One region of the Ruegeria sp. C2 genome, then DNA from elsewhere that is predicted to be linked to it. Evidence: riboswitches for the same ligand, from Rfam matches in the RefSeq annotation. Region 1 holds a riboswitch; each other region holds the start of a gene.
The links. Region 1 has a riboswitch for cobalamin ahead of ACR0IV_RS13125 (DUF1636 family protein). Riboswitches for the same ligand answer to the same signal wherever they lie in the genome.
Positions count from the first base shown of each region.

Region 1 (7,638 bases):
CGACATGCATGACCTTGCCCAGACGCAAAACATCGTCGAACAGCAGGTTCATGCTGGCTTCGGGGCGATCCTTGTCCAGATGGACGCAGCTTTCGGTCAGGATCATAGTCCTGATGCCGAATGGCTCCAGTGTGCCGGGGGTCACATCTCCGCCCGGCTTCATACCGTAATACCAACCGGCAAAGAACAGGTCAGGTTCGACCGCAACAAGATTTTCGACAGTCGGGTATTTCGGCGCGAGTTCAGGGATATCGCCGCGCAGCGTGTCGAACTCGGGGCTGGTCTTATACCATCCGGTGATGCCGGTCAGACCGACGATCTTGTCCTGCAGACCCAGCGCAAAGGCCATGTCGGTCATATTCATATCATGCACGACCAGACGTTCTGGCGCGGCATCAAAGACAAGCGGCTCACCGCAATTGTCAACCGTCACCTCTTGCGCAGCGGCGCCGCTTGCCATGGCAGTGACCAGCGCCACGGACCAGATTTGCTTCATTGATAGTCTCCTGAGTTTATGTGGAAAGCGTTGTTCTTCGGATGTCCAGAACGGGGATCATGCGGCCTTCGTGATGAAAGCGCAGGTAATCGACACCGAAGGTTTCGCGCACACGTTCCGATGTCAGTACCTCGTCGACCGAACCAAACCCGGTCAGGCGCGTGGATTTCATCAGAGCAACGTGGGTGGCGAATTCAGGGATCATGACCAAATCATGCACGATCATGACGACAGTAATACCCAGATCAGCGACCAGAGACAGCATCCGCCCCTTCGCATCGGGATCCAAATGATTGGTCGGCTCGTCAAGAAACAGCAAAGTCGGGTTCTGTGCCAGCGCCCGAGCGATATGCGCGCGCTGACGCTCACCACCCGACAGTTGGGCCATCTTCTTGTCAGCCAGCGCGCCAAGGCCCGTAATCTCCAATATACGGCTGAGTTCCTGCGCGTGTTCACCTGCAGATCGGTCCGCGCGGATCGGAATCTGTCCAAGCGCCACATAATCCCGCAGCGACAAGCGCCCGTCAGGCATCTCTTGCTGACTGACCACCGCGATCATCCGAGCACGCTCTTTTGCCGAGAGTTGCTTGAGGCTGCGCCCCTTGAGCAAAACATCCCCTAGTGCCAGCCCTTCCGCCCCACACAGCAAATTCAGCAGTGTGGTTTTACCTGCACCGTTGGGGCCCGCGATTGCCAGTATTGACCCTTCGGACAGCTCAAAGGATACGCCTTGCAGCAGTATGTCCCCATTCAAGGCATAATATTCGAGATCCGAAGCCACCAGAAACGGCTGGACGGTCATATCGAAACCTCCTGACTGATCGGGGGCATGCGAGACAAGGTTTTGGTGTAAAGGGCACGCGGACGCTCGCTGGCCTTGGTCCAGCCATCCGGGCTCTGTTGATATTGATGGGCAAACTCGGCCAGGGCTTCGACGTCAATCAATGTCTGGATATCACCAAATAGATACTGCGCCTTGCCGACCGCTTGAAAGCCTACGGTCACGGGATGCGCGCATCCTGCCATGCAATCGACAGCCCGGATCGCAAAATGCTCGGGCAGCTTCGATTGAAGCGTATCATGCACTCCATCCACTGATTGCGCGGCCGCACAGGTCGAACAGATCAGAACAAAATGATCAGGTGCGCCAGGCATATAACCCTCCGCCTCTGCCCAAACGCAGTGCGAAGGTGCTGATTACAGAAACACGTGTATCACGTGCCATCAAAGCCTCCTTCCAGGACGCCCCGCCCCGGCTTGGTTGAACAACTGATGGCAGGTCTCCTGACTCGCGGGTCGGTGCTTGGCCATCCTTCCCGACCCTTGGGGCCAGTGGCTGTTTGGCTTCGCTCGCCGCTTACAGTTGCGGGGGCAGTTACGGGTTTGGCCAGTGTAGACCGCACCGTATTCCCTTTTCATCCCACGGGCGCACCCTTGGGAACCATCACCGGATTCAGTGCCTGAGATCGATGAATGCGTCAATACGAAAGTTATCACGCGTTACCGGTCGGCCGGACACAATCGCGCCACCCGCTCTTTCACGTCTCGGTTGGATTGGATAAGAGGGATCAACCCCTGCAAAGATGCGCGGGACAAACCCTCAGCGCTAAACAATCAGGAGCCCGCTCATGCCGTATCACCGCCTCGCTCTGGTAGCTGTGCTGGCAATTTCATCAACAAATTCGGCGCTGGCGCAATCTGCTGACGACAACCCCTCGGAACTGTTGCTGGAGCTCAATACCGTGCAAAAGGTGAACGGCGCCTGCCGCTTGACCTTTCTGGTTCAGAACGAAACCGGAAGCGATATCGAGAAGGCAGCTTTTGAGACCGTCATTTTCGACAGCTCGGGCCGTGTCGTTACGCTTTCTCTGTTCGATTTTCGGGATCTGCCGGCAGACCGTCCGCGCGTGCGTCAGTTCGGCCTGCCCGATCTCAACTGCGACTCGATCGGGCGCGTTCTGATCAATGGCGCAAACAGCTGCGTTGTCGACGGCTCAGAAAGCGATATCTGTGCAACAGGACTGAACCTTACCAGCCGGATAGATGTGGAGCTTTTGGGATGAACGCGCTTGAAGCATTGCGCCAGATCGTGGCTCTGGGCGGGCCAGTGGTGGCCATTCTGATCGTGATGTCAGTGCTGGCTCTGGCCGTCACGCTTTACAAACTGTGGCAATTCACCGTGACCGGAGTTGGACGACATCGGGTGCTGTCCCAGGCCCTGACGGCATGGGATGCCGGGGATCATCAGACTGCACGCGCGCGATTGGCGAAAAGCCACAGTTATCTGGCCCCATTGGTCGGTGCAGCCATGGATGCGCCCGATCTACCCGGTCTCGATGATCGTCTGGATGCTGAAGCCGGATTGGCCCTGGCAGGGCTGGAGCGCGGTTTTCGCCTTCTTGACACCGTTGCCCAACTCGCGCCTTTGCTGGGGCTGTTCGGGACCGTTCTGGGTATGATCGAAGCGTTCCAAAGCCTGCAACAGGCAGGCAGCTCCATTGACCCGTCGCTGCTTGCGGGTGGCATCTGGGTGGCGCTGATCACCACCGCCGTGGGGCTGGCGGTTGCGATGCCGACCTCAATGGTTCTGTCATGGTTCGAAAGCCGCACCGCGCGCGAGCGGGTCTTTGCAGACAAAGCACTGCGGACCGTGTTGGTACCAGGTCAGCTGGCCAAAGAAGCCGAGGCCATTTCAGCCGTGCCGGAACATGCGTAACCGGGCGCCATTTGTCCGGCGGACCCTGTCGATGACGCCACTCATCGATGTGATCTTTCTGCTTTTGCTGTTCTTCATGCTGACCTCGACCTTCTCAAAATTCGGCGAGATCGAGCTGAGCAGCACGACTGGCGGAACCGCGCAAACCAGCGAACCGTCTGAGCGGGTCTTTCTACAGCTCGGTGCGGAACGTCTTGTGTTGAACGGCACGGCGATAACCTTGGACGATCTCGCGACCGAGATCGAAACCGGGCAGGTGCTCGTCAGCCTCGATACCGATGTCACGGCCCAACGCCTGACGGATCTGTTGGTTCGGCTGCGCGGGCGCGAGGGGCTCAGCGTTCTGGTGCTGGAGTGAGCCGATGATCCGCCAGACCGCCCCCCGCCGAAAACGCGATTCAACGATAGCTTTGATCAACGTCGTCTTTCTGATGCTGATCTTCTTTCTGATCACCGGTACCATCGCACCACCACTGGACCCTGACCTCGACCTTGTGGACACGTCAGAGCTCGAAGGGCGCGAACCGCCCGACGCGCTGGTTCTGCACAAGGATGGAACGCTGAGCTTTCGCGGAACACCTACCGATGCCGAGACCTTCATGGCCGATCATGATGAAGGGCCGGTACGGATCGTTCCGGATCGTGATGCTCCGGGTGCGCGCCTGATCGAAGTCACGGGCCTGCTGCGCCGCAATGGTGCGCCTTCCGTGTTTCTGGTCACAAAACGGACACTGGAATGATCCGGGGGTCGGTCATAGTTGCCGCGCTGGCCATTCTGGTGTCGCTGATTTTGCACGTTCTCGGCCTCAGCATGACTGCATCTGTTGAACCGGGTGAACCTGCCGCACAAGGCAATTCCGACGTGGTGGACCTGAGCAACAGCTTCGAAGATCTTGCGGAGACGCCCAGCGATCCAGTGGAACCCGAACCTGCCGAAACCCCAGAACCGGAAGCAGCCGAAATCCCCACCAGCGAAGCACTGGTTGCGTCCGACGATCCGCAACGCGTTTTTGCCCCCGATTTCGGCGAAGCTGAAACGGTTCAGCCGGAGGTGATCGAACCGCAGGACGCCGAACCGGCTGATCCCCCAGACAGCGAAGAACCTGCGCGCGCTGATGCCGAGACTGCAGAGCCGACTTCTATTGATGAGGTTGCTGAAATCCCGCAAGGCGAACCGGCCACGGAACCAGAGCTGGCAGAGGCCGAAGCGCCCGCCCCCCCGGTCATCGCTGCGCTGGAGCCGGAGGAGGAGGCGGATCTTGCGGCTTCAGAGCAGGCAGTAACCGAGTCCATCCGTCCACGCCTACCTGATCGCACACCCAGCGAAGCGCCTGAAGGCGCGGCCGACAGCTCGGACCAATTCGCCGAGTTACGCTTTCCACAACAGCTCATCGAGTCGCCACTAACGACCTTTCAGCGCCAGGGCACCGATGCCTTTACCCGCGGCGATCGTCAGCGTCAGTCGGGCGGGCGCGGGCCGGGTAATTCCAACACCACCAACTATGCCGGGCTGGTACTGGTGCATTTGAACCGGACCCCTGCAGTCTTTGTGTCCGAGCGCGGATTTGCGCGGGTTTTCTTTCAGATCGACCCGGATGGCACACTCGCATGGGTCGAGATAACCGACAGTTCCGGTTCAACCCAGATCGACCGTGCCGCAAAAGAGCAGATCCGCAGAGCAGCCCCTTTCCCGCCGCCTCCGGGTGGAGTGAGCCGAAAACTCTCTTTCTACTATCAGAATGGCTGACCTTCAGGTCTCATTAACCATTGTCGGCTTTTGAAGAATAATAAAACGCGATCGCCTGCGCGCGGTTCTTGATCGATAGCTTCTCATAGATGTTCGACAGGTGGAATTTCACCGTATTGGTCGATATTTGCAGCTCTTTCGATAACTCCCGGTTGGACATGCCGGTCGCCAAAGCTTCAAGGATCGCCAGTTCCTTGCGCGACAGCGTCTGCAACGGGTTTTGTTGCATCTTGCGCACGTCGATGAACGGAAAAACCATCTTGCCTTTGGCCACATCAACGCAGGTTTCAAGCAGGCCTTCGACGTCACCAGAGCGCGGTGCGAACCCGGCAGCCCCCGCCTGCATGGCCTGACGCGGCACATCCCCGGCTTCATCCCCATAGACCACAAACCGCGGGGCGTTGGCCTGCTCGCGCAAAACCTCGATCAGTTTGGCTGCGCCCAACGCGGGCAGTTCCCAAGATACTATCCCCACTGCAACCGGGATGCGCATGACCGTACCAAGAAAGCCTTCGGCCGTAGCCGAGGTCGCCACGAGCGAGAATCGCGGATCGCGCTCAAAGATTTCGGACATAGCCGAGAGGACCAGAGGGTTGTTGTTGGCCAGCATGACATCGATGGGGCGCTGTAACGTCTCGGTCATTGATTTCCTGTCCAATTTCGCAAGAACCCATCCATATGGGTAGGAACTATGTTGGTATACATCAGTATATTTACCTGTTTGGATAGGTATTTACCCATCCAAATAGGTATCCCAAAGCAGTAGTAAGTTACGTTGCGCAATGACGCAAGTTTCGGTTCTCCTCCAAGGAAAGGCGATCAGCGGGGCGAAACCTGTCCCTGCCGCCGCGGAGGAACATATGACTTTTCAAATCTACCCCAGCCTCGAAATCCCGGAAACCCTGGCCGCAGGTCCCGGACCGGGAAACACCGATGCCCGCGTTCTGCAGGCCTTTGCCCGGGCCGGCATCGCTGATCACATGCACGGTGATGTTCTGCGCGGGATGATCGAATGCAAGCATATGCTGCGCGAGGTCTGGGGCACATCAAACGCTTATACATTTGCTGTCGCGGGCACGGGGTGGAGCGGCCTCGACACCATGTTCTCGGCCGTCATGCCAGGCGACAAGATCGTGGCCTTCACGAACGGCACTTTCTCGGGCATCGATGCATTGACCCTGCGCATCAAGGCCGCGACCCCGGCTGAACACGCGGCCAACCCGCTGGACCCGCAGGCCGCCAGCGTCACCGTGATCGAAGTTCCCCACGGCCAGCCCGTCACCGGAGAGATGGTCGAAGAGGTTCTGGCCCGGCACAAACCGAAATGGGCCTTCATGGCGCATTGGGAAACCGGTTCGGGCCGTGTGAACGACATCCAGGGCTTCTCGGATGCCTGTGAACGCCACGGAGCGATGGGTCTGATCGACGCTGTCTCGTCGCTGGGCGTCGCGGACTTCCGCATCGATGATTATCCGGGTGTCGTTGGCTGGGCTTCATGCCCGCAAAAAGGGCTGTGCTGCCTACCGCTGACCTATGCGCCGGTCAGCTTCACCGACGCCTATATCGATGCGCTGAAGACCACCGGCGCCTATACCTACGTCCACAACCCGATTTTCGAAGCACGCCACTGGGGCATCGTTGACGGGCAAGACGTGGAAAAGGGCACCTATCACCGTACCCATTCGGGCTATGCTGTCGCCGCCTTCCATGAATCGCTGCGCCTGACTCTGCAGGAAGGCTTGGCCAAACGCGCGCATTCCTATCGCACGCATGAGGCCGTCCTGCGCGACGCCGTCACCGCGATGGGTTGCCAGGTCACCTCGGACATGCCCAGCCTTGTGGTGCTAAACCTGCCAGCCGAGCTTGCGGGCCGCGAGATGGAATTGGTGCAGAACTGCCGCGCCCGTGGCTTTGGCATCTGGCCGACGCTCAGCGCACCGGTACAGGTCCGCATCGGCATCCTGAACCAGCTGAACCACCAGTCGATCAGCCGCATCGTAAAACTCTTTGCCGAAGCGATCCGCGAGATCGGCGGCTCGGTGGATTTCGAAGCCATCGATGCGCTTCTGGAAAGCCGCTACGGCACATCTATCGCTGCATAAACGGGAGGAAATGCAGATGGATATCCACGAATATCAGGCAAAAGAGCTTCTGTCGAAGTTCGGCGTCGAAACACCTTCGGGGGCTCTCGCCTACAGCCCGGAACAGGCTGCTTATCGCGCGCGTGAACTGGGAGGCGACAAATGGATCGTGAAGGCTCAGGTGCACGCGGGTGGGCGTGGCAAGGCCGGGGGCGTGAAGCTGTGCAATTCGGAAAATGAAATCCACGAAGCCTGCGACGAAATGTTTGGCCGTAAGCTGGTGACGCATCAGACCGGTCCCGAAGGCAAAGGCATCTACCGCGTCTATGTGGAATCTGCGGTGCCAATCGATCGTGAGATCTATCTGGGCTTCGTTCTCGATCGGTCCAGCCAGCGGGTGATGATCGTCGCTTCATCCGAGGGTGGGATGGAGATCGAAGATATTTCTGCCGAACGCCCCGACAGCATCGTCCGTTCGATCGTCGAACCAGCGGTTGGCCTGCAGGAGTTTCAGGCGCGTGAGATCGCGTTCAATCTGGGGCTTGAGCCGCGCCTGATCCAGCACATGGTCCGCACCCTGCAAGGCTGCTATGCCGCT
Region 1 covers NZ_JBQFRZ010000003.1:179,118-186,755, reverse strand. The annotation lists gene ACR0IV_RS13135 (ABC transporter substrate-binding protein) at 1-496, opposite strand, end outside; gene ACR0IV_RS13130 (ABC transporter ATP-binding protein) at 513-1,298, opposite strand; gene ACR0IV_RS13125 (DUF1636 family protein) at 1,295-1,651, opposite strand; cobalamin riboswitch at 1,754-1,957, opposite strand; gene ACR0IV_RS13120 (hypothetical protein) at 2,125-2,559, shown strand; gene ACR0IV_RS13115 (MotA/TolQ/ExbB proton channel family protein) at 2,556-3,212, shown strand; gene ACR0IV_RS13110 (ExbD/TolR family protein) at 3,244-3,570, shown strand; gene ACR0IV_RS13105 (ExbD/TolR family protein) at 3,575-3,952, shown strand; gene ACR0IV_RS13100 (energy transducer TonB family protein) at 3,949-4,959, shown strand; gene ACR0IV_RS13095 (LuxR C-terminal-related transcriptional regulator) at 4,973-5,602, opposite strand; gene ACR0IV_RS13090 (aminotransferase class V-fold PLP-dependent enzyme) at 5,820-7,061, shown strand; gene ACR0IV_RS13085 (malate--CoA ligase subunit beta) at 7,078-7,638, shown strand, end outside.

Region 2 (7,638 bases), on a different contig from region 1:
CGCGCAGCCAAACATCAGGGACGCGGGAAACGGCCAGGGTTGACTGGCAAGATAACGCACTGCACCGACGGGAACACCGGCCTCTTCCATCACCTCGCGTCGCACTGCCGCCTCAAGTGTTTCACCGGGCTCAACAAATCCGGCCAGCAGAGAATACATCCCTTCCGGCCAGCCCGGAGAACGCCCCATCAGAACCGAATTGCCATGTGTGATCAGCATGATCACCACGGGGTCGGTGCGCGGGAAATGCTGGCCACCGCAAGCGGGGCAACTGCGTTGCCATCCGCCCTGAGAGATCTCACTGGCGGCACCGCATCGAGCGCAGAACCGATGCGTCTCATGCCATCCGATCACCGCCTTGGCCGTCGCCGCGAGCTCTGCATCGCGTGCGCTGAGGCGCGTCATGATGCGACGCAGTTCGGCAAAGACATGACCCTCAGGCAGATCGGGGTGCTGCTGTTCACTGCGATCCACGAATTCTCCGACACCGGCCAAATCCAATCCTTCGGCCGTCCAGCCGGAAATATCCATAGCGAACAAAGGTACGGCATCGTCCGAAAGACCCAACAGAATAGGCTTTTCGATCACTCCGTCCGAACCATTTTGCAAAATCTCGTGGTCCATCGCGATCAGCGCCAGCTTGTCCAGGGCTTCACCCTGCACCAGCACCTTGCCACGCCACAGCAGCAAACAACGCGCCTTGGGATCATCGTAGGCCAGCGCCAGCTTCTCTGGATCGCTCCGCAACAGTCCCGCCCGGTTCAAGCCCGAGCCGCCAAAGGTAACCTGTTCTGCGCGTATCATGCCTGTTGTCCTCGCCTGCCGCGCCAAGGGCTGCCATGTCTGTGCTGTCGGTGCAACGGAATTTGAACAAACAAAATATTTTTGATCTGCCGCCGAAAGACCGCAGCATTGCCCCGGAATTTGCACTAAGTCCATCTCATGGTGAAAAATCTGTTACGATGACAGTCAGAAGTTGAAATTTTGAAACACGATAATTCGGCGCGTCAAATGCAGACGCGTAATTCCTGCGCAAAGGTTCGGATATTGGCCACGTCCGACCTGCATATGCATTTGACGTCATTTGACTATTATTCCGACATTCCAGAGGCGAGCCGGGGCCTGACCCGCACCGCCAGCCTGATCCGAACGGCCCGAGATCAGGCCCGGTGCGACGGCGCGCTGGTATTACTGTTCGACAATGGTGACTCGTTGCAGGGCACTTCGCTTGGAGAATGGGCCTCGGACGTCGCAACCCAGATACATCCGCTCTCACAGGCATTCGACGCTCTGGGATATGACGCGATCGGGTTGGGCAATCACGATTTCGGATTCGGGCTGGATCTGGTGAATCGTATTGCTGCTCAGATCGCCTGTCCGATGATTTGCAGCAATATGCGCACAACACACACGCCTCAACGCTGGGTCCCTCACGCGATCCTACAGCGGACGGTTTCCGTAGATGACGAAGACGTTCCGCTCCGTATTGGTGTTTTGTCCGTTCTGCCGCCGCAGACCATTCGGTGGGAGGCGCATATGTTGCAGGAGCAGGCAGAGGTCACCGACATTCTGACAGCAGCGGCGCAGACGGCATCTTACCTCCGCTGCCAGGGCTGTGATCTTGTACTGGCGTTGGCCCATTCGGGGTTGGATCAGGTGGAAGCCGAAGCCGGGATGGAGAACGCAGTAATCCCGCTGGCCGCAATAGAGGGGATTGATGCGCTCATTGCCGGGCACACTCATCTGACGCTGCCGGGCAAGGCGCATGAAGGTTTGCCTCATGTGGATCACGAGCAAGGGCTGGTACATGGAAAACCGGTTGTGATGCCGGGATGGGGGGGCTCGCATCTGGGTGTGATCGATCTTGAGTTGAAACAGGATGCTGAGCACCGCTGGCGCATTGTTGAAAGCCAGGTCTGTGCAACCCCGATCAAAACGGCAACCGGGCCGATCCCGGAAGACACCGAATTGAAACAACTTTTTGCCATAGGTCATGCGGAAGCGCGCAAACGCGTCTCTGAACCCGTGGGGTCGGTGTCTAAGGCGTTGCACAGCTATTTCACCTATTGCGCCTTAGATCGGGGGCTTGCGTTGCTGGCGGCAGCTCAGGCTGCTGCCGTACGGTTCCATCTGGCTAGTACCGAGTGGGAGAGCCTTCCGATTCTCTCGGCCGCGGCACCCGCCAAATCCGGAGGCCGTGGAGGCCCGGAGTATTTTACCGACGTTCCCGCAGGCGAGATCTCGGTCCGCCATGTGGCCGATCTGCATGTCTTTCCCAATGAGCTGCGTGCGGTGCAGGTGACAGGAGAGCAACTGCGCGACTGGCTAGAAATGTCTGCTGGGGTGTTCAATCAGCTTTCGACCGATCAGCCTTCGCACCTGATCAACCCGAAGCGTGCAGGGTTCAATTTCGACGTTCTGCACGGCACAACTTACGAGATCGACCTCTCGCAACCGGCACGATTCGACGCTGCTGGCCGTCTGACGAATCCGGCCTGTTCCCGAATCCGTTCACTGAAGGTGGGCGGCAATCCAATCACTCCAGATCAGAAATTCATTGTCGCAACGAACAATTACCGCGCCAATGGCGGCGGGCATTTCCCTTCGATTCCACATGCCTGTCCGATCACGCTGCCTGCGTGGCTCATTCATGATGTGTTGCGTGATTATCTGGCGAGCAAACTGCCATATGACCTGCTGGAGCAAGCGCCGCGCCCGTTCATTCTAAGGCCGACAAACGGAGCCAGAGCAATTCTGACCACCGGCCCGTCCGCCCGTGCCTATCTGCATGAATTGGCCGAGTATGACCCCTGCGTTCTGCCGTTGGACGAAGACGGGTTCCTGCCTATCCAACTGACCCTCTGACGGGTTGCCAATGTGGTGCAGCGGGCCTATATGGGGGGTCGAGAGGTTGGCGCGGGCGAGCGCCTCGCCAACCTGGTCAGGTCCGGAAGGAAGCAGCCACAACGAGTCCCGCTTGGGTCGATGTCCAGCCTCTCACTTTATCAACCCCTGAGCCACAGGAGGGCTTTATGATTGTAGCAATGACCCTTCGGGCAGCCGGGTTCTGATCCGACACGATCTTCTGACTGCCTGAACACATGACCAGCGGATGCGCGATCGCCATCTGTCGGACACGCTGTTTCTGACAACAGGCAGACCAATGTCTCTTTCTTTATCGGACCTCGGATGGTCCTCACATTTTGCCGCGCAACACGTGGCTGACCCAACCTGCAATCCCTTTCGCATCACAGCCGTTCATCGGGATCGGTTGATCGGGCTTGGCCCCAACGGCGAGATCCCGTTGCTGACCCCCAACCACCCCACCGGCGACTATGCGGTTGGGGACTGGGTGTTGGCAGACAATGATAGACGCGTGCACCACCTGCTGGACCGGCGCAGCCTGCTGCAGCGTCGCGCTGCGGGCACAGGTGCTTCGGCACAATTAATCGCCGCGAATGTCGATGTGTTGTTCATCGTCAGCTCATGCAATGCCGATTTCAGTCTGCCCCGGCTGGAACGCTATCTGGCGCTTGCGCATCAGGCCGGGTGTTATCCGGTGATCGTGCTGACCAAGGCCGACAATTCCGATGCACCCGAGACCTTTGTGAAAAAGGCGCAAGCCATCGATCCGTTTCTGACTGTGTTGGCGATCAATGCACTGGACCCGGCTGCGATCGAACAGGTTCTTTCGTGGTGCCCAAAGGGTCAGACCGGTGCGCTGCTGGGCTCATCCGGAGTGGGTAAAACCACGCTGGCCAATGGCATGACCGGGCAGGAAAAAGCCACGGCGGGCATTCGCGAGGATGACGCACGGGGCCGGCACACCACGACCGCGCGCGCGTTACATCAGATGCGCAATGGTGGCTGGCTGATCGATACGCCCGGCATGCGGGCGCTGCGTTTGCTGGATGCACAGGACGGAGTCGATGAGGTCTTCTCGGACCTCACGGAGCTGAGCCTGAATTGCCGTTTCTCGGATTGCCAGCACGAAACCGAGCCCGGCTGTGCGGTTCAGGTCGCGGTCCAAAGCGGCACGCTTGACCCGTCCCGGCTGGAGCGTTGGCGTAAGTTGCGGCGCGAGGATCAGCGCAACTCGGAAACCATCGCTCAATCCCGCGCGCGGGACAAAGCGTTCGGCAAGATGGTGCGTAGTGTCACGCAGCAGAAAAAGTCGCGCAAGAAGCTGTGAGGCAACGTCCCGTCTGGTCAGTCGATCAGGCGGGGCCAAACCGCTGCGTTTCGTCGGGCGAACGCTCCGATATGTCCAACTTTTGGCAAACCAAATTCCTGCGGCGACAACAGGTGACGATGGGCATTTGAGCCGTAAAGATCGGCCAGCCGCCACACGGCTGCGGGTGGCACCATCTCGTCATCTTCAAAGGCGAACAGATCAACACGCCCGCCTGCGGTGGACCAACGGGCCTGAGGCAGCGTCTCTCCGATCTCGGGCAGATAGCTGTCGGGAGCCGTGCACCACTTGCGCCATTGCCAATAGATCAACGCGGGCAGATCCTCACCAAAACCGACCGCCTTGCCCGGCAGATATCCCAGAGCACGGACCAACAACGGCACATGGCCATACCAGAACAACGCAGCCAGCGCGCGGTAAGGCCACGGGTGATCTTTGAGCGTCACTAGACCTGAACAGACGCAGATCATCCGATCTATTTGTTCGATATCCGACTGCACCGGCCCAAGCATCGCACCAAGCGAGTGGCCAATACTCCACAGCTTGGCACCCGGAAACCGAAGCCGCATCTCGGCCCGTGCGGCAGGGATATCGACCAGCGCCCAGTCTGCCATTGTCACGGTCGAGGCCTTCTGCGACCCGGTCAGCGAGTGACCAAAATCCCGGTAGTCGTAGGTCAGGCAGGCTATTCCGCGCTCAGCTGCCAGCCAACGCGCAAAATGCTGATAGTAATCTCGTGGTACACCTGTGGCATTGTTAATGACCACAACCGTTTCCGGATCGGTCGCAGGCCGATACAAGCGGGCGGACAGCATCGCGTGCCCGGCGGGGAACCGGAACTCCTCGGTCATCACGGTTTGCTGAGCGTCCAACATCTGATCCTCATGCGTTATCTGAACCGATCAGTTCACTCGATCGCGTTCGAGTCAAGGTTGACGTGGCTGGACCAAAGGTAAGCTTGTGGCATTCAATCCGCTTGACTCGGGAAGTGCGCAACCGCTAGCGATGTGGTGATGGTTCCCGCTCCCTCGTTCGAGGCCGGGATGAAAAGGGAACACGGTGCGGCCCTGCCCGGTAATATCCGGAACGGACCAAATCCGCGACTGCCCCCGCAACTGTAAGCGGAGAGCAATGCCGTAGCGCCACTGGCCTTGAAGGCTGGGAAGGTCGGCAAAGCGATGACCCGCAAGTCAGGAGACCTGCCATCGGAACCGAAACTGAAACTCGGGCGGGGTGTCCGGGCAGGTCCAGACTGCACTGTGCTGTCCCACCTGTTTCACACCCTCAGCCCACGCGCGGAGGGCGCATCATGATATGGAAAACCGGAACCCACCAGTTCTCGGCAACAATTTGCCAAAGGACGGGGAAAACCTGTCCGGCTTTGGCGCGAATCGCACGGGCGCTGGCCACCTCGATGGCGGAATCAGCCCCTGCGGCAACTACAGAATTCGAGATTCAGGGCAGTAGCGAACTGGCGCATTGTACGGATGGGTGCACCGCCCGTTTTCGCGCGCGCGCCGACGAAGTCAGAGTGTTCTGCGGTGCTGGATCAGACGACGCGATTGAGCATCTGGACAGCTACGCAGACCTTTTGTTCGGCACCGAGACCGCAGCACTGTCGACAAGTATCTTGTCGAACCCGCCATGCGCGATGCTCGAAGTGTTGACACTTGCCCAGACTACGTCGGTGCAACCCGAATACCGACCGTCTGCCTGACAGTCAGCCCGCAGCCAGAATACCGGCGGGCGCGATCGCCCATTCCATCTGCTCGTCGGTTTCAACAGCGCAGGGTCGCAACGCGCGCAGCCTTTGCAACGCTGCATCCGGATGCTCGCCGCATTCTATCATCAAACGCAGTACAGCCATACCAGATCGACCACATCCGCCCTTGCAATGAACCAAAATACGCCCGCCACCAGACAGCGCATGACGCACTGCGGCACTGGCTTCGACCCAACGTTCGTCCACCTCGGGTGATGGCGTGCCATAGTCCTCGACCGGCAGATGAACCCATCGGCAGGCGCGGTTCCGAACGTCGATACCGAAATCTCTGGCGCCATCGAGTATCATCTCGACCTCGGTTGCCATTGAAAGGATCAGGCCGGGCTTCCAATCGGCGACGGCATCCAGATCGCCTTGATAATCGCCACCCCGACCCGGCATCGATGTCAGCGCGAGCGTTCCTCCGCCAACCTGAAGTGCATGGATAACCATCTGAGACATTATACGTTCCCCCCGAAACGTTAATCAGAAGATCTTTCTACGGGTCTTCAAGTGTCTGATCTTAACCGCCCCGTCCCGCATTCCAAAACGAAAATCATCCGGTCGGGCGGTGGACGCGGACGGCGGCGGCCTCTACGCTGCGGCAGAACTCGAATCCGCGAAAGCAGACATGACCGACACGCCCAGCCCCGCCTACCAGGTGCTTGCCCGAAAATACCGCCCGGAAACCTTCGCCGATCTGGTTGGCCAGGACGCCATGGTGCGCACGCTGAAAAACGCGTTCGAGGCCGACCGCATCGCGCAGGCCTTCATCATGACCGGCATCCGCGGCACCGGTAAAACCACCACCGCCCGGATTATCGCCAAGGGCATGAATTGCATCGGCCCAGATGGCGAAGGCAAACCCACCACCGAACCTTGCGGCCAGTGTGAACATTGCGTGGCCATCATGGAGGGCCGCCATGTCGACGTGATGGAGATGGACGCCGCCAGCCGTACTGGCGTGAATGATATTCGCGAGATCATCGACAGTGTCCGATATCGCGCCGCCTCGGCCCGCTACAAGATCTACATCATCGACGAGGTTCACATGCTCTCGACCAGCGCCTTCAACGCGCTGCTCAAGACGCTTGAGGAACCGCCCGAGCATGTGAAGTTCATCTTTGCCACCACCGAGATCCGCAAGGTTCCGGTCACGGTGCTTTCTCGCTGTCAGCGCTTCGATCTTCGCCGGATCGAGCCCGAAGATATGATCGGCCTGCTACGCAAGATCGCAGATGCCGAAAGCGCGCAAATCGCCGAAGATGCGCTGGCGCTGATCACGCGCGCCGCCGAGGGCTCTGCCCGCGACGCGACCTCGTTGCTGGATCAGGCGATCAGCCATGGCGCATGCGAAACCAGCGCCGATCAGGTGCGCGCGATGCTGGGCTTGGCGGATCGTGGCAGGGTACTCGACCTGATTGATATGATCCTGCGCGGCGACGCTGCCGGTGCCCTGACCGAGCTCAGCGCCCAATATGCCGAAGGGGCAGACCCGCTGGCCGTTCTGCGTGATCTTGCCGAGATTACCCATTGGGTCTCGGTGGTGAAGATCACGCCAGACGCCGCCGAAGACCCTACCGTCTCGCCCGATGAGCGCGCCCGGGGCCAGCAGATGGCAGATGCCCTGCCGATGCGCGTGTTGACCCGCATGTGGCAGATGCTGCTGAAGGCACTCGAAGAG
Region 2 covers NZ_JBQFRZ010000006.1:52,912-60,549, forward strand. The annotation lists gene nudC (NAD(+) diphosphatase) at 1-804, opposite strand, end outside; gene ACR0IV_RS16530 (bifunctional 2',3'-cyclic-nucleotide 2'-phosphodiesterase/3'-nucleotidase) at 1,012-2,865, shown strand; RNA gene ffs (signal recognition particle sRNA small type) at 2,905-3,003, shown strand; gene rsgA (ribosome small subunit-dependent GTPase A) at 3,113-4,192, shown strand; gene ACR0IV_RS16545 (alpha/beta hydrolase family protein) at 4,210-5,067, opposite strand; cobalamin riboswitch at 5,190-5,413, shown strand; gene ACR0IV_RS16550 (hypothetical protein) at 5,502-5,909, shown strand; gene ACR0IV_RS16555 (protein-tyrosine phosphatase family protein) at 5,913-6,416, opposite strand; gene ACR0IV_RS16560 (DNA polymerase III subunit gamma/tau) at 6,586-7,638, shown strand, end outside.
Region 2: linked by a shared signal. The riboswitch ahead of ACR0IV_RS16550 (hypothetical protein) and the one ahead of ACR0IV_RS13125 (DUF1636 family protein) in region 1 are both predicted to bind cobalamin.

Region 3 (7,638 bases), on a different contig from region 1:
ATTTCTGCGCCGCTGCCGTGGTGTTCCTGATGCTGGTCGAAGCAGGGCGCCAATTGCGCGAGGCAGGGGCTAAAGGGCCGGATCTGATGGCGATGCTGGATCTGGTGGCACTGGCCACGGTAGCGGATGTTGCGCCGCTGATCGAGGCCAACAGGGCGCTGGTCCGGCAAGGGTTGAAAGTTATGGCCCAAAGGCAAAGACCGGGGCTGGTCGCGCTGTCGGACGTGGCGCGCATGGATACCGCGCCCAACAGCTATCACCTGGGGTTTCTGCTGGGGCCGCGTGTGAATGCGGGTGGGCGCATTGGGCAGGCCGATCTGGGCGCACGTTTGCTAAGCACCGACTCGGTTTCCGAGGCCGAAGCCCTGTCCGAGCGGCTGGATGCTCTGAACACCGAACGGCGCGAAATTGAGAACGCGGTGCGCGCGGCAGCCATGACGCAGGCCGAAGAGCGCGGGCTGGATGCGCCGCTGGTTTGGGCTGCGGGCAACGGTTGGCATCCCGGCGTCGTTGGCATCGTCGCATCGCGGTTGAAAGAGACCGCAAACCGACCCGCCATCGTGATCGGGTTTGACGGGGATGAGGGCAAGGGCTCTGGCCGGTCGGTCTCGGGCGTTGACCTAGGCGCGTCAATCCAGCGCCTCACGGCTGAGGGGCTGCTGGTCAAGGGCGGTGGCCACAAGATGGCGGCGGGTCTGACAGTGATGCGCGATCAGCTGGAGCCTGCCATGGAGCGGCTGTCGGAACTTCTCGCCAAACAGGGCGCAGGCCAAGGCGGCCCAGCCGATCTGAAACTGGACGGGGCGCTGATGCCGGGGGCCGCGACGGTCGATCTGATCGAACAGATTGAAAAAGCAGGACCATTCGGGGCTGCGGCCCCTGCCCCTCGATATGCCCTGCCCGACTTGCAAGTGCGCTTTGCCAAGCGCGTAGGTGAGACACATCTGAAACTGTCCCTGTCCGATGGCATGTCCGGTGGACTGGACGCTATCGCCTTTGGCGCATTCGAGGGTCCGTTGGGAGATCGCCTGTCCAATCACGGCGGCGCTCGGTTCCATTTTGCGGGTCGGCTTGAGGTGAATACCTGGGGTGGCCGACAGAGCGTACAGCTGCGGCTGGAAGACGCTGCAGAGGCCGTCTGACACCTGCTTCAACGCACCTCGAAAACGGTCAAAAAAGTTTCGCAGGCTTGCGTTTTTCGTCTTGCGGGGGGGGAAGGTAAACCGTAAAAGGCCCTCCACAAGCCAGCGTGGCCCGTTCGTCTATCGGTTAGGACGCCAGGTTTTCAACCTGGAAAGAGGGGTTCGATTCCCCTACGGGCTGCCACTTTGCTTGTCTGGACCAAGTGGCCCGTTCGTCTATCGGTTAGGACGCCAGGTTTTCAACCTGGAAAGAGGGGTTCGATTCCCCTACGGGCTGCCATTTTTCCAATCCACTCATCGTGATCTCTGATTGAATGATTGTGGCTACGCTTAAGCGCAACGACTAGCCAGCTTGCCGGTGATTGGTTTCTGCAATCTCGATCCGAATACCCCATTGCTTCAATGCCTTGGCAACATCCCCGGTAGGTGCTTGGTCCGTGACCAGTAGATCGATCATACGCGGCTCGGGTCCGACATAAGGCGCGGTTTCACCAAATTTAAAATGCGCCGCAGCCACAAACAGTCGGTCGGTGTTGCTGGCGACAACAGTCGCAAGGTCTGCCTCAACTGAACTGTGGTACAAGAAACCTCGACGTGCCGAAATCGCATCGATGCTGAGCACTGCGATGTCAAACGCATAACGCTGTACCTGCCGATGCGTGACGTGACCGAATGCGCCGCGCTCATCGCTTTGCAGTTCGCCCCCAAGCAAATGCACACGATTGCCATTGGTTCCGGCCAGGGTCTGCCCCACCCCGATCGAGTTGGTCACGACGGTCAGGTTTCCCGACTGCCGCAGCTCTTCGGCCACATAAGCGGTGGTCGAGCCGACATCCAGAAAGACGGTCATCCCGTCCCGTATCAGGCTCGCCACATGCCCCGCGATCAACCGCTTTTCTTCAGAGTGTTGCGCTATACGGCGAAAAAAACTGGGGTCGCCTTGGGTGCCGGCGAGATAAGCGCCGCCATGCACACGTTCGACCGCGCCCGAGGCTGAGAGCGACTTGATCGTGCGCCGCACGGTTTCCTCAGAGACCCCTAGTGTTTTGGCCAGTTCCGAGTTTCGGGCTGTCCCGCCCAGACGACGGAGAACATCCAGAAGTTCAAGCTCACGATGGGTGTGCGGGCTGCGGGTTTTCACTGGACGCTCCGTATTTCCCAAATTTACCCAAACAAAGACACGGAATGCGGTCAGTGATCAACCCGAAACAGGCCGACCGCTGCAAGCGGCCGACTTGGTTTGGCTCAATGACAACAGACAGGCTTACGGCGCAGCGCGGTTTTGCGGAATGACCTCATAGCCGGGCTCTTCGGGTTCATCATCCAGCATTTCGGGTGGAAAGCCCGGTGCTTGAATCTCAAGTCCGGTCGCATCTTCGAGGCGTTTGATGATGTTCGGGGACAACTCGCGCTCGCCGTAGCGTGCGATGCCGTCTTCGAATATCTTGATCATCACCGGATTCACCTCAAGGGGGACACCGGCGCGGTCGGCAACCTCCTGAAACAGGCCGATATCCTTTTTCACCAGGTCCATGGTGAACGAGATATCGCGTGAACCGTTCAAGATGACCTGGCTTTCGGTTTCGTGCACGAACGAGGTGCCCGACGAAATCTTGATCGCCTCATAGGTGGTTCCAAGATCCATTCCAGCTGCTTTGGCGGTCACCAAAGCCTCGGCGCAGGTGATCAGGTTAGCGGTGGCCAGATAGTTGGTCAGCACTTTCAGCACCGAGGCCGACCCCAGTTCACCTGTGTGCAGAATGCGCCGCCCCATGGTCGTCAGGAAGGGCATAATACGCTCGAACGTTTCGCGGTCACAGCCAGCGAAGATCGAGATATTGCCCGTCGCAGCCCGGTGACATCCGCCTGAAACCGGACAATCCACCGCTGCGCCGCCTTGTTCGATGACCATGGCACCAAGGCGTTTGACCTCAGCCTCATCGGTGGTCGACATCTCCATCCAGATTTTGCCGGGGCCGACCTCGGGCAACATCTCTTGCATCACGGCGTCCGAGGCGGCGGGTGAAGGCAAGCAAGTGATCACCGCGTCGCAATCACGCATCAACTGCGCCGGACTTTCAGCGGCTTTGGCACCCTCGGTGACAAATCGGGTCACCTGATCCGGGTTCAGGTCATGAACCGTCAAATCGATTCCGTTACGCAGCAGCGATCCCGAGAGCTTGCCCCCAACATTTCCCAGCCCGATAAACCCTACTTTCATGCGCCGCATCCTCCTGTTCGCGTCTTGTGATCCATGCCAACACGTCACCACAGATGGATCATGCCGCCCAGCGACCTCGACAGGTCGCTTTTTACCTGCTTCCTCGCTGATCATCGCGACTCGCTTGACAAGCAGCCCAAGCGTGCCGCATGTCCCTTTCGTTGGTGTCTGCGTGCGCAGATGAAAAGGGAATGCGTCAGCGGGTTTTCCGTCAAACGCAGCCGCCCCCGCGACCGTGAACGGAGAGGGTGCCCAAGCCACTGGCCGCAAGGCCGGGAAGGCGGGACATCCGACAGAGGCCCGCCTCTGACATCCGCAAGCCGGGAGACCTGCCAACGCCCGAGATTTAAACCGGACGGGGTGTTCCGGTGTCGGGTCAAAAGCGACCCGCATGAAACCCCGTCCCCCACGAAGAGGATTTGGGGGGATGAGAGACATGACCGAGACCGCTCCGGTCGAGCTGCTGGTTTGCACCACCTGCCGTCGCGGGCTGCCTGTCGAAGATGATGCGCAGCGCCCCGGTGCACTTCTGCACAAGGCGCTTGAGCAGGCCGATCTGCCCGAAGGGATCACCTTGAAAGCCGTGGAATGCTTGTCGAACTGCGATGAGGGCTGTTCCATCGTCTTGCGCGGGGGGCCGGATCGCTGGACCTTCGTGTATGAACACCTCAACGAAACCGACCACGTCGACATGATCGTGGAGGGTGCCACCAAATACCTCGCGACCGAGGATGGTCTGGTCAAATGGCGCGAACGCCCCGAACATTTCCGCAAAAACTGTGCGGCCCGTATTCCCCCGATTGGAGCCCTGAAATGAGCAACCTTGAGAAACTTCCCGTCACTGTGATCACCGGCTTTCTGGGCTCGGGCAAGACAACGCTGGTGCGCCACCTGATGCAGAACCCGCAGGGCAAGCGTCTGGCCGTGGTGGTCAACGAATTCGGCGATGTTGGCGTTGATGGCGATATCCTGAAATCCTGCGCGATCCCCGATTGTCCGGCGGAAAACATCATGGAACTGGCCAATGGCTGTATCTGCTGCACCGTGGCGGACGATTTCATCCCGACCATCGAAGCGCTGATGGCGCTGGAGCCGCGCCCTGATCACATCCTGATCGAAACCAGCGGTCTGGCGCTGCCGAAACCGCTGCTAAAGGCCTTCGACTGGCCTGATATCCGTTCGAAAATCACCGTCGATGGCGTCATCGCACTGGCCGATGCCGAGGCGGTCGCTGCCGGTCGCTTTGCCCCGAATGTCGAGGTGGTGGATGCCCAGCGCATGGCCGATGACTCGATTGATCATGAAACGCCGCTGTCCGAGGTGTTCGAAGATCAGATTTCCTGCGCCGATATCATCCTGCTGACCAAGCCCGATCTGGCCGGCCCCGAAGGTGTCGCCAAGGCCAAAGAGGTCATCGCTGCAGAGGCCCCGCGCCCCCTGCCCGTTGTTGAAGTTGCCGAGGGCGTCGTTGACGTCCGTGTCGTGTTGGGTCTGGAAGCCGCCGCCGAGGATGACATGGACGCGCGTCCCAGCCATCACGACGGTCATCACGACCACGAACATGACGATTTCGAAAGCATCATCGTCGAGTTGCCCGAACAGAGCGATCCGCTCGATCTGGTGGCGAAAATCGAACGTCTGGCCAAAGAACTGAACATCCTGCGCGTCAAAGGCTATGCCGCCGTTCAGGGCAAGCCCATGCGCCTGCTGGTTCAGGCCGTCGGTGCGCGCGTGCGCCATCAGTATGACCGCCCTTGGGAACCAGGCGAGGAACGCCGCTCGCGTCTGGTGGTGATCGCCGAGCATGACGATATCAAAGAGACCGAAATCCGCGATATCCTCGTGGGTGTGACCGAGGCTGCCGAGTAAAGCCATGCACGTCGTCTTCCGCGAAAGCCACGGGTTAGAGGAAACGGAAACCCCGACCGATCTGGGCCAAAGCCCGGCGGATTTGGTGGTGCTGTCCTTTTCCGACAGCGACCTTGGCGCATTCGCGGCAGGCTGGCATCGCGGTGGCGGCCCCGAAGGGCGGATGCCGACGATGCGGTTGGCCAACCTGACGGCGCTGAAACACCCTCTGTCCGTTGACACCTATGTGGAACAGACGTTGGAGGGGGCCAAGGGCATACTGATCCGTCTGATCGGTGGGGTGCCCTATTGGGCGTACGGCTTGCAGCAGGTTCTGGCGCTGGCGCAGGCCAAAGGGATTGCACTGGCCGTGCTGCCCGCAGACGGTCGCGAGGATACGCGGCTGGATGATTACTCTACCCTGCCCGTCTCGACCCTGCGGCGGCTGGCGCATCTGTGCGACACCGGCGGAGAGGTCGCGGCACAGGCGGCGCTTGCTCAAATGGCGCTGGCGGCGGGACTTTACGCCGGGCCGGTCATGGGTGCCAAGACGCTACCCGAATGCGGCGCATGGTGCCCGGATCGCGGTGTAATCCCAGCGGAAAAAGCGTTCACAGGTGACGCGAAACGCATCCTCGTCACCTTTTACCGCGCTTACCTGACCTCGGCGGACACCGCCCCGGTCGCAGCCTTGATCCGCAGCCTGCGTGCCCGCGGATATGACGCTGTTGGTCTGTTCGCTCCATCTCTGAAAGCGCCCGCTGCCGCCGACTGGCTGCGGGATCAAGTCGTTGCGCTAAGCCCGTCCGCGATCATCAATGCCACTTCGTTCTCGGGCAAAGGCGCATCGGGCACCTCTCCGCTCGATGCAGCGGGTGTGCCGGTATTTCAGGTCGCTCTGGCCACCTCGCGCCGCAAGGCGTGGGCCGAAGCCGAACGTGGGCTTTCGCCCGCCGACCTCGCCATGCATGTGGTTCTGCCCGAGGTAGACGGGCGTATCTCGGCAGGCATCGCCTCGTTTAAGGAACCGGGAAAGCGCGACCCGCACCTTGAGTATTCCCGTTTTGCCCATCGGGCTGAACCTGAACGGATCGAAGCAATCATTGATCGTGTGATTGGTTGGCTGAACCTCGACGATAAACCCAAGGCGGATCAAGTGCCCGCGCTGGTGCTGTCCACTTATCCCGGCAAGGATTGGCAAATGGCCCATGCGGTTGGGTTGGACGCGCTGGCCTCTGCCGAGGCGATGCTGTCCGACTTGCAGGCCGAGGGTTATGATACCGCGCCTGCCGAACCGATTGGCGAAACGCTGTTAGAAGCTCGGATTTCGTGGCCGCTGACTAACTATCAAACCACGCTGGCGGACCTGCCCGACCAACTGCGCACCGATCTGCAAACCGTCTGGGGCAAGCCCGAGGACGACCCAACCTTCACTGATGGCGCGTTCCATTTCACTGCCATGCGGCGGGGCCAAGCTCTGATCGCGTTGCAACCGGAACGCGGCACGCCCGAACTGCGGGATGACGACTACCACGACCTGTCGCGCACCCCGCGTCACAGCTATGTCGCCTTCTACCTGTGGCTCCGTAAGGGATTGGGCGCGGATGCGCTGATCCATATCGGCGCGCATGGCACACTGGAATGGCTGCCGGGCAAATCGGTCGCCCTGTCCGCCGATTGCTGGCCCGAAGCGCTGATCCGCGATCTGCCGGTGATCTATCCCTTCATCGTCAACGACCCCGGCGAGGCCGCACAGGCCAAACGCCGGATCGGGGCCGTTACCCTGGGGCATATACCGCCACCATTGAAGGAAAGCGGTACGCCCGACCGGATGGTACGGCTGGAATCGCTGCTTGATGAATTCTCGAACGCCGACGGGCTGGACCCAAAGCGCCGCGACCGGCTGCAGGAAAACATCCGGGACGAAGCGCAAGCCATCGGGCTTGAAAGCGATCTTGGCCTCGATCAAGCCACCTGCACCGCCGAGGCCATCACTCGCATCGACCGCTTCGTCTGTGACATCAAGGAAAGCCAGTTCGGCGACGGGCTGCATATCTTTGGCCGCGTGCCCGAGGTGAGCGGCAATTTTGACCCTGCGCCCTCGGCCCATGCCGAACGCAGTGCCCTGATCGACGCACTGGCGGGTAAACGGATTGAGGCTGGCCCGTCCGGTTCCCCCTATCGCGGTCGCTCGGACGTGCTGCCGACCGGACGGAACTTGTACACCACCGACCCGCGATCGGTACCGACGCGTGCAGCCTATACCCAAGGCGTCAAGCTGGCCGAAGAACTGGTGCGACGGCATTTGCAAGAAGAAGGTGATTATCCCAAGGGCCTAATCGTCGATCTGTGGGGCTCGGCCACCATGCGCACAGCGGGCGAGGAATTCGCTATGGCTCTGCACCTGCTGGGCGTCAAACCTGTCTG
Region 3 covers NZ_JBQFRZ010000001.1:1,380,462-1,388,099, forward strand. The annotation lists gene recJ (single-stranded-DNA-specific exonuclease RecJ) at 1-1,142, shown strand, start outside; tRNA gene ACR0IV_RS07035 (tRNA-Glu) at 1,252-1,326, shown strand; tRNA gene ACR0IV_RS07040 (tRNA-Glu) at 1,348-1,422, shown strand; gene ACR0IV_RS07045 (DeoR/GlpR family DNA-binding transcription regulator) at 1,486-2,283, opposite strand; gene ACR0IV_RS07050 (NAD(P)-dependent oxidoreductase) at 2,407-3,477, opposite strand; cobalamin riboswitch at 3,509-3,714, shown strand; gene ACR0IV_RS07055 (DUF1636 family protein) at 3,800-4,180, shown strand; gene cobW (cobalamin biosynthesis protein CobW) at 4,177-5,232, shown strand; gene cobN (cobaltochelatase subunit CobN) at 5,237-7,638, shown strand, end outside.
Region 3: linked by a shared signal. The riboswitch ahead of ACR0IV_RS07055 (DUF1636 family protein) and the one ahead of ACR0IV_RS13125 (DUF1636 family protein) in region 1 are both predicted to bind cobalamin.

Region 4 (7,638 bases), on a different contig from region 1:
TCAGGGTCTTTGTGACATAGCAAGATATAGGCAATCTTTGCCATTTGCGTTTCGCTATTCCCCGTTTCTACCGTTCGCGACCGTGATACTGAGGATGAGCGATTGAATAAACAGAATATTTTTGGTTCTTTGGGCCAATACCGCCGAAGTATCACTCCGATATCCGGCCAAGGAGGCGCAGCAGATGGGTTTTCCCGGAACATGGATGACCGAAAGCCAGAGCATGGTGTACCGCGTGGTGCCGAAATGCGCCTGCTCGACCATTGGCCAGATCATGTATTATTCGGATCACGGTCGGTTTTTTGGTGGTGATATCCATGACGCCAAGGACGGGATGCACAAATGGGCTTTTGGGGCCAGCCAGGACCCGATCTCGCGCAACGTGCGATCACATGAATCCTATACGTTTACCTGTGTGCGAAACCCATATACCCGCATCCTGAGCTCGTTCTTCGACAAGATCTGCGGCATTCAGCGCAACGGTAAACGCTATCGCGGTAATCTGGTGCCAACGCTGATTTACAATTACGGGATCGAAGTGGGCGGCGAAGACGGTAAGGGTGAGTTCGATCAGATCGCCAGTTTCCGTCGATTTCTTCTTTTCGCGCGGGATACCATCCGTTGGCGTCGCCCGATGGACCCGGATATTCACTGGTCCGCCATGTCTGGCCATGTCTCGACCCTGATTGCAAATGGCGGGCGCTATGACCGGATTTTCTGGACCGAGAAGTTCAACGATGGGATGCAGGGTGTTCTGGACAACCTCAAGACCGCACACCCTGTGACCCTGTCCGAAATTCCGCGCTTTAATGAATCCGAAGGTCACGGACCCAAACGCGCGCATCCGGTCGAGGATTATTTTGACGATCTGTCCATGCACCTGGTCTATGAAATCTACAAACAAGATTTCGAACTGTTTAAATACGATTTCGAAAACCCGGCCAATAAGATGCCGGTAGGTGAGATCGATCTGGACGAGATTCACGCCAAGCTGGGTGACTGAGTCACTTAGACTAAAGAGCAAGACCTCCCGCCCATCGTTAATGTCTCTGATGAGACATCTCCTCTGGTTGGGCCCGGCGCCGCGCTTTGCGCGGCGCCGGGCCCAAGTCCGCAAGGGGTATCGGCTTTGCCGATAGCACGTAGCGGGCGCGGGAGCGCGCCCATCTTCGTAGACCCTAGACCTGGCGAACAGCACCTTTCGCCGCGCTGGTGGTTAGCTTGGCATAGGCCTTCAGCGCCGTAGACACCTTGCGTTTGCGCGGTGCTGCGGGATGCCAGCCTTTTTCATCCTGTTCTTCGCGCCGGGCGGCCAGATCTTCATCGGACACCGCAAGATGGATGCTGCGGTTCGGGATGTCGATTTCGATGGTGTCGCCGGTTTGCACCAGCCCGATTTCACCACCCTCTGCCGCCTCGGGCGAGACATGGCCGATTGATAGACCCGAGGTGCCGCCCGAGAAGCGGCCATCGGTCAGCAAAGCGCAGGCTTTGCCCAGACCTTTGGATTTCAGGTATGAGGTCGGGTAGAGCATCTCTTGCATGCCCGGCCCGCCGCGCGGGCCTTCGTAGCGGATCACGACCACGTCGCCTTCTTTGACCTTTCCGGTCAGGATGTCGTTCACCGCCTGGTCCTGGCTTTCGCAGACATAGGCTGAGCCGGTGAATTTCAGGATGTTCTCGTCAACACCTGCAGTTTTCACAATGCAGCCGTCGCGGGCAATGTTTCCGAACAGTACCGCAAGACCGCCATCCTGGCTAAAGGCATATTCTTTCGAGCGGATCACGCCGCCTTGGCGGTCGGTATCCAGCTCCTTGTACCGGTTCGACTGGCTGAAGGCCTGAGTGGTGCGCACTCCGCCTGGTGCAGCCTTGAACAGTTCCTGCGCTTTGGGATTGTTGGCGATCTTGATGTCCCAATTGGCAATCGCTTCGCCCATCGTAGCCGAATGAACGGTTGCGCAATCCTCGTGCAGCAATCCCGCACGGCTCAGCTCGCCAAGGATCGAGAAGATACCACCGGCGCGGTGCACGTCTTCCATATGCACATTCTCGGTATTGGGTGCGACCTTACACAAACAAGGCACTTCGCGGCTGAGGTGGTCCATATCGGACATGGTGAAATGCACCTCGCCCTCATGCGCAATGGCCAGCAAGTGCAGTACCGTGTTGGTCGAACCGCCCATAGCGATGTCGAGGCTCATGGCGTTCTCAAAGGCCTCGAACGTAGCGATCTCGCGTGGCAGGAAGCCTTTTTCGTCCAGATCATAGTGCCGCTTGGTGATCTCGACGATCCGGCGACCGGCCTCAAGGAACAGCTCTTTGCGGTCCGCGTGTGTGGCAAGGGTCGAGCCATTGCCCGGCAGCGCCAGACCCAGCGCCTCGGCCAGACAGTTCATCGAGTTGGCGGTGAACATGCCCGAGCATGACCCACAGGTCGGGCAGGCATTCTCTTCGATGTGCTGAACCTGTTCGTCGGTGAAGCGGTCGTCAGCAGCGGCGACCATCGCATCCACAAGGTCGATCTTTTTGGCATCCAGATCGGCGATATCGATCTTACCAGCCTCCATCGGGCCACCCGAGACAAAGATCGCCGGGATGTTCAGACGCATCGCGGCCATCAGCATACCCGGGGTGATCTTGTCGCAGTTCGAAATGCAGACCATCGCGTCCGCACAATGTGCGTTGACCATGTATTCCACCGAATCCGCGATCACCTCACGTGAGGGCAGCGAATACAGCATCCCGTCATGACCCATGGCGATGCCGTCATCTACCGCGATGGTGTTGAACTCTTTCGCAACGCCACCCGCTGCCTCGACCTCGCGCGCGACCATCTGGCCAAGGTCCTTCAGGTGGACGTGACCGGGCACAAACTGGGTGAACGAGTTTACGATGGCGATGATCGGTTTGCCGAAATCATCGTCGCCCATACCGGTGGCGCGCCACAAACCGCGGGCACCGGCCATGTTGCGGCCATGGGTAGAGGTTCTGGATCGGTACAATGGCATGATGCTGTTTCCCTTTTGCCTCGGGTTGCATGTCTTGGGGTTCGTGCGTTATAGCGCACGTATCACATGTGCGCTATAACGTACAAGAGGATTCGGAAGTTGATGATATGGCACCGGACGACATAACGCTGAAATTACGGGACGTGCGGACGGCGTCCGGGCTGAGCCTGTCGAAGGTGGCTGAAATGACCGGGGTCAGCAAAGCCATGCTGGGCCAGATAGAGCGCGGCGAATCCAGCCCCACCATCGCGACCTTGTGGAAAATCGCCAAAGGCTTCCAGCTACCACTCAGCGCGCTGATCGATACGGCGCTGGGTGACCCGTCGGTTTTCCAGACCGTGACCTTCCCCGGGACCATAGAGGTCAAGATCGTCTTTCCCTTCGACCCCGCCCTAGGGGCCGAGACATTTCACGTCAGCTTGCATCCGAACCAAAGCCACGAATCCCCCGCCCATGCCGCTGGTGTGACCGAGGAGGTGTTTGTGCTTTCAGGTACGCTCGAGATCCTGCGCGATCGGGAATGGGTGTCATTGCAGGCCGGGCAGGGCTTGCGCTTTGCCGCTGATGTCCCCCATGGATACCGCGCGGGTGCAGAGGGTGCCGCATTCCTGAACATGCACCACTACGCCCAGCACAACGAGTATTCTGAAAACGGCAAGGCCCATTTATGATTGCAGTTCTCGACAGCCTCACCATCGTCGACGCTATTGGCTCGTTTGGGGCTTTGATCGTGGTCGCGGCCTATTTTGCGACACAGATGCGGATGATGAATTCTGACGATCTCGCGTTTCCGGTGGTGAACCTCTTGGGATCGGTTCTGATCGTCTATTCGCTGCTCGAGAATTTCAATCTGGCGTCGATGCTGATCGAGGGGTTCTGGATTCTGATCAGCATGATCGGGATCATTCAGTATTTCAGGTTGCGCCGCGCAAAGTAGTGCGCGGCGCAGGATGCTTAGGCTGCGCTGAGAAGGCGCGGCGTGAACAGGCCGAGCTTGTTCTGACCCTTCATGGATTTCGCAACCGCAAGAACGGCAAGATCGGCCAGGGGCTCAATCAGGATAACCATCATGTAAGCGCCGCCAAAGCTGGCCACGGCGGCGATGTTTTCGGCACCGAAACCCTGACCGTAGAACGCCCAGAAGGCCACCCAGAGCACGACACCACCCTGATAGGCGGTCGACAGCGCAAGTGCCTGAGAATACTTGAGGTCAACATAGGCTGTATTCGGCGCAATGATGCGGTTTGCCAGTGCCTGCAAGGCAAACAGAGGCACCAGCAACGTCGTCATGTTCATTCCGAACTGGGGTAGATCGAAGGGTGCCAAGAAAAACCCTTGAACAAAGAGGCCCAGGATCAGGCCAATCGCAGCCGGGGCGGCACCGAACAAAAGAAACAGTGTCGAGCCCAGAATAAAGTGCACCTCTGACACTCCCACCGGGAAATGAGGCAGAACTTCAAAGAATGTGAAAACAAGGCCGGTTGTCAGGGCAGACCGCACTGCAAGGCTTGCAACACCACTGTTTTTGACGCTCTCCCACGCCAGCTTCAGACTATAAAGCCCTGCCCCGGCCGCGGTGGCATAGCTCAGGACAAGTTTGGCGCCGTTTACGACGCCCGGTTCGATATGCATAGTTTGTTCTCCTTACCGTCACACCCGACGGTAGAAACGTGTTGAAATTGGGCGGATGCCCGGTTTGTGCATGGCAGGTCTCCTGACTCGCGGATTAGGATCGATCCCGGCCTTCCCAACCGATCATTTCGGTCAGTGGCCCTGATGGGGCGATACTCCGCTTACAGTTGCGGGGGCAGTTCCGGAATTGACAGGATTTGTCGCACCGGATTCCCTTTTCATCCCTCTGGGGAAACCCCTTTGGGAACCATGTCGCACAGATTTCTGCCACAGAATGCTGTCTGTCAAGCACGCCAAGCATGTGGTTGGAAAAAAACTGTCCCCGCGCGGGTTCTGAACTGCGGCGTGACTTGAACGTTTGGCCGTGCCCATATAGGGAAAATCCAAGCTCGCTCAGGGGAGGCTTTGATGCAGGACGATCCGAAAACTCTCGTATCCACAGACTGGCTGGCCGCGCATCTCAAGGACCCGGATCTGCGGATTCTGGACGGGTCCTGGTATCTGCCCGCGCAGAACCGCGATGCGAAGGCCGAGTATGATGCAGGCCATATCCCCGGTGCACGGTTCTTTGACATTGATGACATTGCCGATCACCGTTCGGACCTGCCGCATATGGCACCTCCGGTCGAGAAATTCATGTCCCGCCTGCGGGCGATGGGGGTGGGCGACGGCCATCAGGTCGTGGTCTATGACGGGGCCGGGCTGATGTCTGCCGCACGCGTCTGGTGGCTGTTCCGTTTGATGGGTCAGGACAATATTGCCGTTCTGGATGGGGGACTGCCGAAATGGCAGGCCGAAGGTCGCGAGATTGAGGACCTGCCGCCCGTCGTTCGCGATCGCCACATGACCGTTCGCGTACAAAACCATCTGGTACGTGACGTGACGCAGGTTTCAGCTGCGGCCAAGCTGAACGATCATGAGATCATCGATGCGCGCTCGACCGACCGCTTTGCCGGAACCGCGCCAGAACCACGCGAAGGTTTGCGCTCGGGTCATATTCCAGGCTCTCGCAATGTGCCCTTTGGCACGCTGCTGAACGCAAATGGCACCATGAAGTCGCCGGAAGAGTGCCGCGCCATATTCGAGGCCGCAGGTGTAGATCTGTCGAAGCCCGCAATCACATCCTGCGGCTCGGGCGTCACGGCTGCGATCCTCAGCCTCGCGCTTGAACGCATGGGTAAAAAAGATCATTCGCTTTATGACGGCTCCTGGGCTGAATGGGGTGCCTTCCCAACCCTGCCCGTCGCAACCGGAGAGAACTGATGTTCGAGAACCTCAAGCCACAGCCAGCCGATAAGATTCTGGCGCTGATGCAGATGTATCGCGATGACCCGCGCGATCAGAAAATTGACCTGGGGGTTGGCGTTTATAAAAACGCTGAGGGCATCACCCCGGTCATGCGCGCCGTAAAAGCGGCTGAAAAGCGCATTCTGGAAGAGCAGGAGACCAAGGCCTATACCGGTTTGGCCGGTGACCCAGCCTATGCCGATGCCATGATTGGTCTGATTCTGGGTACATCGGTCCCGCGCGCCAACATCGCCGCCGTGGCGACACCGGGCGGCACCGGTGCTTGTCGTCAGGCGTTTGAGATGATCCGCATGGCCAATCCGTCGGCCCGTGTTTTTGTGTCGAACCCGACCTGGCCGAACCATCTGTCGATCCTGAACTATCTGGGGATCGAGACGGTCCAGTATCGTTATTTCGACGGTGAAACCCGCGGCGTCGATTTCGACGGCATGATCGAGGACCTGAAAACCGCCAATGCGGGCGACGTGGTTCTGTTGCACGGCTGCTGTCACAACCCGACCGGAGCCAACCTGAACATGGTGCAGTGGCAGGAGGTTGTGAACCTGATCAACGAGCGTGGCCTCGTGGCGATGATCGATATCGCCTATCAGGGCTTCGGCGACGGCCTTGAGGAGGATGCTCAGGCGACCCGTCTGGTTGCCTCGTCGGTCAAGCGCTGCCTGATCGCGGCGTCCTGCTCGAAGAACTTCGGCGTCTACCGCGAACGGACCGGCCTATTGATGGCGATCAGCGACGATGTGGCGCAAACGGCTCTGAACCAATCGACACTAGCTTTCCTGAACCGTCAGAACTACTCGTTTCCGCCAGATCATGGCGCACGGGTGGTAACGACGATCCTGAATGATGACGCGCTGCGCGCCGACTGGGCCGCCGAGCTGGAAGAAGTCCGCCTGTCCATGTTGGGCCTGCGTCAGCAACTGGCTGACGAATTGCAACGTCTCAGCGGGTCGGATCGTTTCGGTTTTGTCGCTCAGCACCGCGGCATGTTCTCGCGCCTTGGTGCGGCACCTGAACTGGTCGAGCAACTGCGCAACGATCATGGGATCTACATGGTCGGCGACAGCCGCCTGAACATCGCCGGTCTGAACGCCAATACGGTGCCGATTCTGGCGCAGGCGATTGTCGATGTCGGCGTCTGAACGGCGTTATTGAATAAGGAAAACCCGGGCGCGAACGCCCGGGTTTTTTTGTTTGTACGTGGTTGGCTATTAGCCTTTGGAGAACTCCGGATAGGCTTCCATACCCAGTTCCGCCATGTCGAGGCCGTTGATCTCGTCCTCTTCGCTGACGCGGATGCCAAGAGTGGATTTCAGAATCACCCACAGGATCAGCGCGCCGACAAAGGTGAACACGCCGTAGGCGACAATGCCGGTCAGCTGAGTGATCAGGCTCGCCTCACCGTAGAAGATCACGGCGATGGTGCCCCAGATACCGGCGAACAGGTGAACCGGGATGGCACCCACGACGTCGTCGATCTTGAACTTGTCCAGCATCGGAACCGCGAAGACCACGATGATACCGCCGACAGCACCGATCCAGAGCGAACCGAACAGGGTCGGGGCCAGCGGTTCCGCCGTGATCGAGACCAGACCGGCCAGCGCGCCGTTCAGAACCATGGTGAGGTCGGGCTTTTTGTACATGACCTGTGTCATGATCAAAGCGGCGACGGCGCCAGAGGCCGCGGCCA
Region 4 covers NZ_JBQFRZ010000002.1:45,152-52,789, forward strand. The annotation lists gene ACR0IV_RS09925 (DUF5928 domain-containing protein) at 1-44, opposite strand, end outside; gene ACR0IV_RS09930 (sulfotransferase family protein) at 185-1,003, shown strand; gene ilvD (dihydroxy-acid dehydratase) at 1,179-3,011, opposite strand; gene ACR0IV_RS09940 (helix-turn-helix domain-containing protein) at 3,119-3,682, shown strand; gene ACR0IV_RS09945 (CBU_0592 family membrane protein) at 3,679-3,948, shown strand; gene ACR0IV_RS09950 (energy-coupling factor ABC transporter permease) at 3,966-4,643, opposite strand; cobalamin riboswitch at 4,699-4,910, opposite strand; gene sseA (3-mercaptopyruvate sulfurtransferase) at 5,052-5,906, shown strand; gene ACR0IV_RS09960 (amino acid aminotransferase) at 5,906-7,090, shown strand; gene ACR0IV_RS09965 (ammonium transporter) at 7,160-7,638, opposite strand, start outside.
Region 4: linked by a shared signal. The riboswitch ahead of ACR0IV_RS09950 (energy-coupling factor ABC transporter permease) and the one ahead of ACR0IV_RS13125 (DUF1636 family protein) in region 1 are both predicted to bind cobalamin.